2 regions of the Ureibacillus sp. FSL E2-3493 genome follow, and region 2 is predicted to be linked to the other one. Evidence: riboswitches for the same ligand, from Rfam matches in the RefSeq annotation. Region 2 holds a riboswitch; the other holds the start of a gene.

Region 1 (4,220 bases), 2.9 Mb from region 2:
TAAAATTGTCCCCCAAGTAGATGGAGCCGTTTGAAATCCTAACGTATTTTTTAAGAAACTCGTTAATGCTTGATCAATACCGATATTTCCCCATAAGCTTTGAAACTGTGAAAATATCGAATCTGAACTCATCAATGGAATATTTGGCTTTACGACTGCATTTTCATCGGATAATCCCATAATGCGGAGATTAATCGAGTACAAAGCAATCATCATTAATATCCCCGAAAGAAGTGGATTTATTTTTCCTTTCGTGTGTAAAAGCCCCGTCATACATCCTGCAATAAATCCAGCAACAAGTGCCGCTAATGTAGCCAGTATTGGGTTGTAGCCTAGTACAATCATCATCGCTGCTGTAGCTGCCCCTGTTACAAAGCTGCCATCCACGGTTAAATCCGGAAAATCTAACACTCGGAATGTTAAATACACTCCGAGTGCCATAATTGCATAGATGATTCCTTGCTCAACTGAACCAAACATCGCTGTAAACATATTGAATCATCCCCTATCTTTCCTTTTAATCTATTCGTAAATTTCTGCGTTCCAAGAATCTTTAATTTCTAGATTTAAAGTTTCAGCAGTTGATTTATTGATTAATAATTTTAAATTTCCTGGATATGCAGCAGGAATTTCAGATGGTGTTGATTCCCCATTTAAGATTTTCACTGCCATTTCACCAGCTTCATAGCCGATATCATAATATTCAAAACCGTAAGCACCTAAACCACCGCGGGCAACCGAATCTAATTCTCCTACCATAGCTGGAAGTTGATTCGAATTCGCTACGTCAATAACTGACTCCAAAGCAGAGACAACGGTATTATCCGTAATGATATATAGAGAATCTACTTTCCCTACTAATGATTCCGTTGCTTGTTTTACTTCTGCTGAAGTGGAAACTGCTGCTTCGACCAACTCAAGACCAGCTTCTTCTAGTAACGTTTTCATTTGTTCAACTTGGGCAACGGAATTTTGTTCACCAGTGTTATAGACGGTACCTACTTTTTTAGCACCTAGTTCATCCTTAAGGAAAGCTACTGTATTCGCAATCGTATCTGGATGTAAGTCAACTGTACCCGTCACATTACCACCTGGACTTTCCATTGAGTCAATTAATTCTGCACCTACTGCATCTGTAACAGAGGTAAATATAATCGGGATATCAGATGTTGCTCCTTTTACAGCTTGAGCTGATGGGGTAGAGTTAGCAAAAATCAAATCAACCCCGTCATTCACTAAATTTTGCGCAATCGTTGTATTCATACTCGGATCGTTTTGGGCGTTTTCTTCGACAAATTCGACTTCTAATCCCGCCTCTTTTAAAGCTGCTTTAAACCCTTCTGTTGCCTCATCTAATGAAGGATGCTCTACGATTTGCGTAATCCCTACTTTGAAAGTTTTCTCCCCTTCTGATGTTCCAGCATTTGTACCATCTTTTGTATCAGTAGTTGTTTCCCCTCCGCCACAAGCGGCCAATAATAATACTAATCCTAACGATAACAATGAACGCTTTTTTGGACCCTTTTTCATTCTTTCTCCCCCTACTTCCCTTTCAAATTCATTCCACTCAACATCAATGAATTTTCTAATCTATTTAATTATTCTAAAAATTTTGAGTTTAACGATTATATTACATTGCTAACCTATGGGAGTCAACAGCATTAAATAGGCTCTTACTTGCAATTTTCATAATTACTACTACAAGAAAAATAATTTGTCGCTTTAAACCGTTAAAGTACATAGTTTTTATGAAGAATTCATTATTTTAAAAAAATATAAAAAATGTGACTAGTTTTCGACATTTTCCTATTTTGTGGACAACTAATCTACTTGTCCTCCAAATTTTATAGTTCATTTGACATATGGAACAAAATATAATAGTATATTTTCTTGTGATATTTTCACCGTGGTTCGAAAACTCCCACGAAAAAAAACTAAGGAGAATGAATATGAAAGTTAAATTTATTGCCACAACTGGGATTATTGCGGCTCTTTATATGGCTGTTACCCTTTTAGTTGCACCCTTTGGATTTACAGAAATCCAATTTAGAGTTTCAGAGATGTTTAATCACCTAGTTGCCTTTAACCCTCGTTATATGCTTGGGATTATTATTGGTGTATTTATTGCCAATTTATTTTCCCCCCTCGGCATTTACGATTTAATTTTTGGCGTCGGTCAATCGGTTATTACACTAGCCATTTTTATTTTCATTTGTAAGTTCGTAAAAAACATTTGGCTACGTTTAATGATTAATACATTTTTATTTACTTGTACAATGTTCATCATTGCCTTTGAATTAAACATCGCCCTTAAACTTCCATTTTTATGGACTTGGTTTACATGTGCCGTTGGTGAATTCGTTGTACTTGCTGTAGGTGCCCCTATTATGTACCTATTAAATAAACGATTAAATTTCAAAGATTTAATATAACGTCTAAACCGAGAATTATCTTTCTCGGTTTTTTTCATACAATTTTCCTCTTCGATTTTTCTGAAAATATTGACAAGGATTAAATTTAAGTCTACAATTCTACTTAATTAATTGTTCGGATACGGTAGTAGGTCGCGGGAGCGTGACCACCGTTTGAGCAAAGCAGAGTTTAGATGAGAATAGCTGAGAAAAAATTGATGAATAAGAATAGTAGCGATTTCAGGCGCTTTAGAGAGCTAGTGGTTGGTGTGAACTAGTGCGTACATTTCGTGAATGGGCCTTATGAGAGCAACTAGCGTTAGTTAGTTGACGTCTTTCCTACGTTACAAGGAAGTGTTGGAAGTGCTTTTTTACTTCTTAACACGCCAAGGTGGAAGTATTTTTATGCTTCAACAGAGGTGGCAACGCGGTATATATCGTCCTCTACAAAAGGAATTCCTTTTGTAGAGGACTTTTTTATTTCTCTAACCTGCTAATTTTAATTTTTAGGAGGATGAAAAATAATGGGGATTCAATCATTTACAAACCAAGTCAAGGAAATGAACAATTTATCCTTTGAAGAAATGCTTCAAGCTGCTGAATGCATATTTAATGAAGAAACTCCAAAAAAGGATATTGCAGATCTTTTAATCGCATTAAGTAACAAAGGTGAAACAACGGAGGAAGTAGCAGCCCTTGCGACTGTTATGAAATCGAATGCCCTTCCTTTACCATTGCCTGAAGGAAACTATCTTGATAACTGTGGTACAGGTGGGGATGGTTTAAAAAGCTTCAATATTAGTACTACGTCTGCCTTCGTATTAGCCGCAAATGGTGTATCTGTCGTGAAACATGGTAATCGTAAAATATCTAGTGCATCTGGAAGTTCTGATGTACTACAAGCTTTAGGAATTCATACAGAGTTTTCTATAGAAGATTCCATTGATTTATTACAACGAGAAGGAATTACTTTTCTCCATGCGCCAAACGTTCATCCAAAACTAAAACGAATAGGTGAGATTCGACGAACTATTGGAAAACCAACGATTTTTAATATGGTGGGCCCTTTAACAAATCCCGCAAATTTAACAACGCAGCTCGTCGGCATTAACCGTCCTGAATTTGTTAGCCAGTATGCAGAAGCCCTTCGTATTTTAGGTCGTCAACGGGCAATTGTCGTTTCTGGTTCACAAGGGATGGATGAAGCATCGTTAGATTCCAATAATACGTTCGCCTTATTAGAAAAGGGAGAAATTAAACCATTTTCAATCGACATACAATCCCTTGGCTTAACCCCCGTTTCCATCACGGCATTACGCGGTGGTACACCAGAAGAAAATGCCGTTATTTTAACAGAGTTATTGCAAGGGAAACAAAGTGTTTATTTTGATGTAGTCGTTTTTAATTCAGCCCTCGGTTTGTTTGCCCACGGTACCGTTGACTCGGTAAAAGATGGGGTCGAACTTGCACGGGATAGCATTTTATCTGGAAAAGCATTACGTAAACTTGAGGCTGTTGTGGAATATAGTCAAGGAATTGTAAAGGAGCGTGCGGTACAATGACGATTTTACAAACGATTTTAGATCATAAATCAACCATTCTTTCATCCCTTTTAGAAAATGAACCACAATTTGAAGTAAAGAGAAAAACACGCCCTTCTCTATATAATGATTTAAGAAAAGCAGAAACGCTTCAAATTATTTCCGAGATGAAGCGGGCTTCTCCATCTAAGGGTCTTATCGCTGAAGGGGCAAACCCAATCGAGCAAGCGAAAACATATGAACAGGCAGGAGCTGCTTGCATTTCTGT
Region 2 (4,220 bases):
GTAGAACAATACGTTCCCCCATCTCCTCCACCTTATGAACAGTTACACCTTTTAATCCTGGAATATTCATGTTAAAATTCATTTGCACGTATCACCTTTCATTGCTTGTTTCTCGACAATTCAAGTATATAGAAATCGGTGATTACGTGCTTTTTTATTTATGAAATTTTTTCAAACCCCAACAAATATTATAGAGCCTTTTTTTCATATATCCATGTTTCTGCGAACTCTGGAAAATCAATAAATGGATTCCGGTTTCCTTGTAAATCATAAATAGCAAGGTTTCGGTGTTTTTCATATAAAGACACTGGAAATTTTTGATGCCACTCAAGTAAAACCTTCAGATTCACCAAATGATTGTTAATCGTTCCAGGGTAACGAGCCAAAAAATAGAAGGTAGCCCTTGCAACAATTCCCTTTCCATATTCAGGTTCGAATTTCCCTTCATCTGCCTTCCCGCAGCCTTCCTCAATACCTAATATATGCCCTTCTGGAACATAGTCTGGAAAATCATAATAAGGGCTGTTCCCACGACGGCTGTTACATGTGGGATCACAAGCAAATAAATGATGCAAATCCCCTCTCATTGGCTGACCCTTATCAAACCAAGATTGAGGTACTACATGTTCACAATTTAATGTCACCTCATCGGATAAATGAGTAATAGTCCCACCTGTAGCTTCTAAAATACGTATATCCGCCTCTATAACAGTGAGCGGATCCATCTCTTCCCCCGAATATACGCTTTTAAGTTTCCCATTCTCTTGAAGGTCTACCCATGGATAGACATAACGATGGGGGGAGTAACCTAACTTATTTTGATGTGTTTTTTCTAGTAATTCATGAATATTCTTTCTATCAAATGAGATATTTTTATAGTACGTTTGTTTAATCTCCTTATCCCTATCTTCCTCATAATAAGTCTGGTTATTGCTATACTCTAAATAGACTGCCTTTGCTATGTCCAGTTCTTGTGCCAACATTTCTTTGTTGCTAATTTTCGAATCCTGCGTCAATTCGTTTTCGTTAAACTGTTCTACTACTTGATATGGAATCAAATTCATTTTACGCTCCATTTTTCTCCCTCCCTATAGGATTAAATTGAAGCCAAATCATGATGTTATTAATAGTTTAACAATTCTGTATATTATTTCATAGTAACTTTTGGAGTGTTTCTATCTAGTAGAAAATAGCGATAAAAATAGAATACCTAATTGGTTACATGAATATTAACAACCATCCATACAATTAAAGTTCCATTTATAAATTCAAAAAAACAGCACCTCTTCATCATTAAAGAGTGCTGTTATATTTCCATTACATTTGGTTTTAAAGAAGAGCGCTACACACCTCTTTTATTTCCCCAGATGAGTGTATGTAGCTGCGGTAGTACTTTTACGTTCTTTAATTCTTCATCCATCATCACTTGATTAATTAACATTTGATATTTCTCTAATAAATGGCTAACTAATCGCGTATTGTCTAACGAGGTGATGTCATCATTTCCAACCTGAAGATAAAAAGGAATGGTCGGATATCGGCGATGAACTTCTTTAGCATAATCATAATCCTCTTGGTTAAATATAACGACTTTAAGTGATATATGTTGATTGCTATTTCTACCTCTTAGTCTCTCTAAAATAGTAGAGAGCATAGAGAAATCTGTCATCATTTTAGAACTAGGAGGCTTTGGTGAAATGGTTAGTTCATCGATATCATACAACCAATCTTGCCATTTACTTCCCTGTGTCTCCACGCCAATCTTTATATTATTCTCTTTTAAAAGGGCAACAAGGGCATCCAAATTACGAAGAAGCGCAGGATTTCCTCCTGAAATGGTGACGAATGAAAACCCATTTCCTCCAAGGCGTTTCAACTCAGCCCAAACTTCTTGCGCTGTCATTTGAACGATAAGATGCTTGCCAGTGCCATCCCATGTAAATGCTGAATCGCACCAAGAACAAGAATAATCACAGCCAGCAGTGCGTACAAACATCGTCTTCTGGCCAACTACCATCCCTTCACCTTGAATCGTGGGACCAAAAATCTCTATAATAGGTAATTTACTCAAACTCCATCCACTCCCTTCTTGCCTCAGCATAGCTTGTAGGAGTTTCATACAGCCTGATAAATTCCACACGTGCACCATGATATCGTTGTTCATCGAGCAAGGCTTCCTTCAACATTCCGTAGATCCAAACGACGATATTCTCTGCAGTCGTATTCATCGGTGGCAATGTCTCGTTTAAATAGTGATGATCTAAATAAATTTCAATTTTTTGTTTCCAAATGTCCTTAATATCCCCAAAATCAATCATGAGACCACGTTCGTCAGTAAACCCACTTAATCCTAAAACAGCACGATACGTATGGCCATGTAAATTTTTGCATTTTCCTTCGTAGTTATGTAAGTGATGAGCAGCATCAAACGTAAACTCTTTGCTTACAAGAACACGTTTCGAATGATATTTTAATTGACTTCTTTGAATGTCTTCATCCATTTTTTGTAGCTTATCAACAATTCTAAAATTAGGCATGTTTTAAAATTCCCTCCCTGAAAATATCCCCGGAAGTTTTCAAGAGAGGCTCTAACAATCTTTCTATTAAAACGTATGCATTAAACAAAAAAAGCCACGTCCTATATGGACATGGCGAATTGTCATGTTTCCATAGTTTTTTATAGAGGGTATAAGCTATGAACCTCTCCCGTTCAAATCCGGGCATTCTTTTATGAATATAGTATATAAAATTGACAGTAATTTTCAAATAAAAATCCCATATATTTTTTGAACAGGACTTTTAAATTTATTTAGCAATAGAACCCGAACTTACTTGTGATACGGTTCACCGTGGTGATTTAAGAGGCAAAAAGGGGACAGAAAGTTCACTGTCCCCTTCAGTTTTTATCCAATAGGAATAACCCAATAACCTCTTGATGAAGATTAATTTTTAATTAGTATTATTTAAACTAAAGAAATAAAAATAGGAAGCTATTGTTATTCCAAAGCGGCCTTTAGTCCACCCCTCACAAGTGATATTACACTATTGTAAATCCCTTTTATTACTGCAATCAAATTAACCAGATTTAGTATTCAAAATTCCATATTTGGACATTTCCTGTAAACATTCATCAACCTCTTTAAATGGCAAACGTTTAGCTTTACCATATTTTTTAGGATTACTTAGATCCTTGTAATCTTTAAAAACCATATAATGAGGTACTCCTTTATTATTTAATCGTGCCAATAGTTCCGCATAGTCTTGAATTGCAGATATAACTTTTTCTCCTATAATTAATAAAGCAACTTGATAAAGTCGTGACATGCATCTATTGTATTCATTTACAGTTTCAACCACAGAAAACTCCTCGGGCCTATTTTCAATGTCTGTTTTTACTTTCTTCCAATTAAAACTTGTATTTAATAGAATCTCTTTTCGAAAACTAACCTTAGTAAATTGTGACTCTACTCCATTTGTCTCTACTAAACTACTTGATATACTGCCCAACGGAAGCCCATAATGTTGTGTATAATTCCGTAACTGATACAAAAATCTATATGAAAAATGCTTGTCATACTCTTCCGCAGTTGCCTTTTTCCAACGTATAAATTCTTCGGAATCTTCACCGTATATTTTATCTATTTTTTTCTCAGTATGCTCAATGAACATTTTTGTACTCGAAAGATAGTTTATTAGAAATCTATTAGTATGATGGCCTACGTATCTGATATTTTCCAATCCAACGACTTCATGTTCGAGAAATCTAATCAAATCAGAATAGTTATCAATTGACATTTGAAATAGTGTTTTCAAGCCATTATAATTAGCTAACTCACTAAAACATTTGTTAATAATTTCAAAATCAAGATTTGACAATGTCTCTTTTATATCAAATATTTTTTCTCCATTTTCAACTCTAAACTCCACGAATTTCCTAATCATTTCCACTCAATCCCTTACAATTAATAGTTATAATACTTTTCCGCAAATAAGAAACCATCTCTGTTATATTTTTATAAAACTTCACTATAATATAAGAATTAATTTGCAAGGAGGTGTACCCATGAACAAAGACAAATTCCACACAACAAATAGCAAAAATCGTGTAGCCATCGTAAACGAGTTGCTAAAACGGGATGGTTTTGATTTACAAAAAGTTGCGGATGCTCTTGAAATGAACTATTCCACCTTTACAAAACTAATGCAAGAAGACGATTATG

What was found. A riboswitch is a leader RNA that binds a small molecule or an ion and turns the genes downstream of it on or off. The one in region 2 is predicted to bind preQ1.
Region 1: it holds a riboswitch for preQ1, as region 2 does, so the genes downstream of both, MHH69_RS03595 (QueT transporter family protein) here and queD (6-carboxytetrahydropterin synthase QueD) in region 2, are expected to answer to the same signal.

Annotation. Positions count from the first base shown of each region.
Region 1 is NZ_JBBOPK010000001.1:656,876-661,095, reverse strand. It holds gene MHH69_RS03605 (ABC transporter permease) at 1-492, opposite strand, end outside; gene MHH69_RS03600 (ABC transporter substrate-binding protein) at 523-1,530, opposite strand; PreQ1 riboswitch class I at 1,901-1,944, shown strand; gene MHH69_RS03595 (QueT transporter family protein) at 1,950-2,432, shown strand; T-box leader at 2,621-2,859, shown strand; gene trpD (anthranilate phosphoribosyltransferase) at 2,936-3,973, shown strand; gene trpC (indole-3-glycerol phosphate synthase TrpC) at 3,970-4,220, shown strand, end outside.
Region 2 is NZ_JBBOPK010000001.1:3,566,680-3,570,899, forward strand. It holds gene MHH69_RS18345 (ISL3 family transposase) at 1-88, opposite strand, end outside; gene MHH69_RS18350 (endonuclease I family protein) at 189-983, opposite strand; gene queE (7-carboxy-7-deazaguanine synthase QueE) at 1,343-2,071, opposite strand; gene queD (6-carboxytetrahydropterin synthase QueD) at 2,064-2,537, opposite strand; PreQ1 riboswitch class I at 2,664-2,710, opposite strand; gene MHH69_RS18365 (hypothetical protein) at 3,076-3,927, opposite strand; gene MHH69_RS18370 (hypothetical protein) at 4,064-4,220, shown strand, end outside.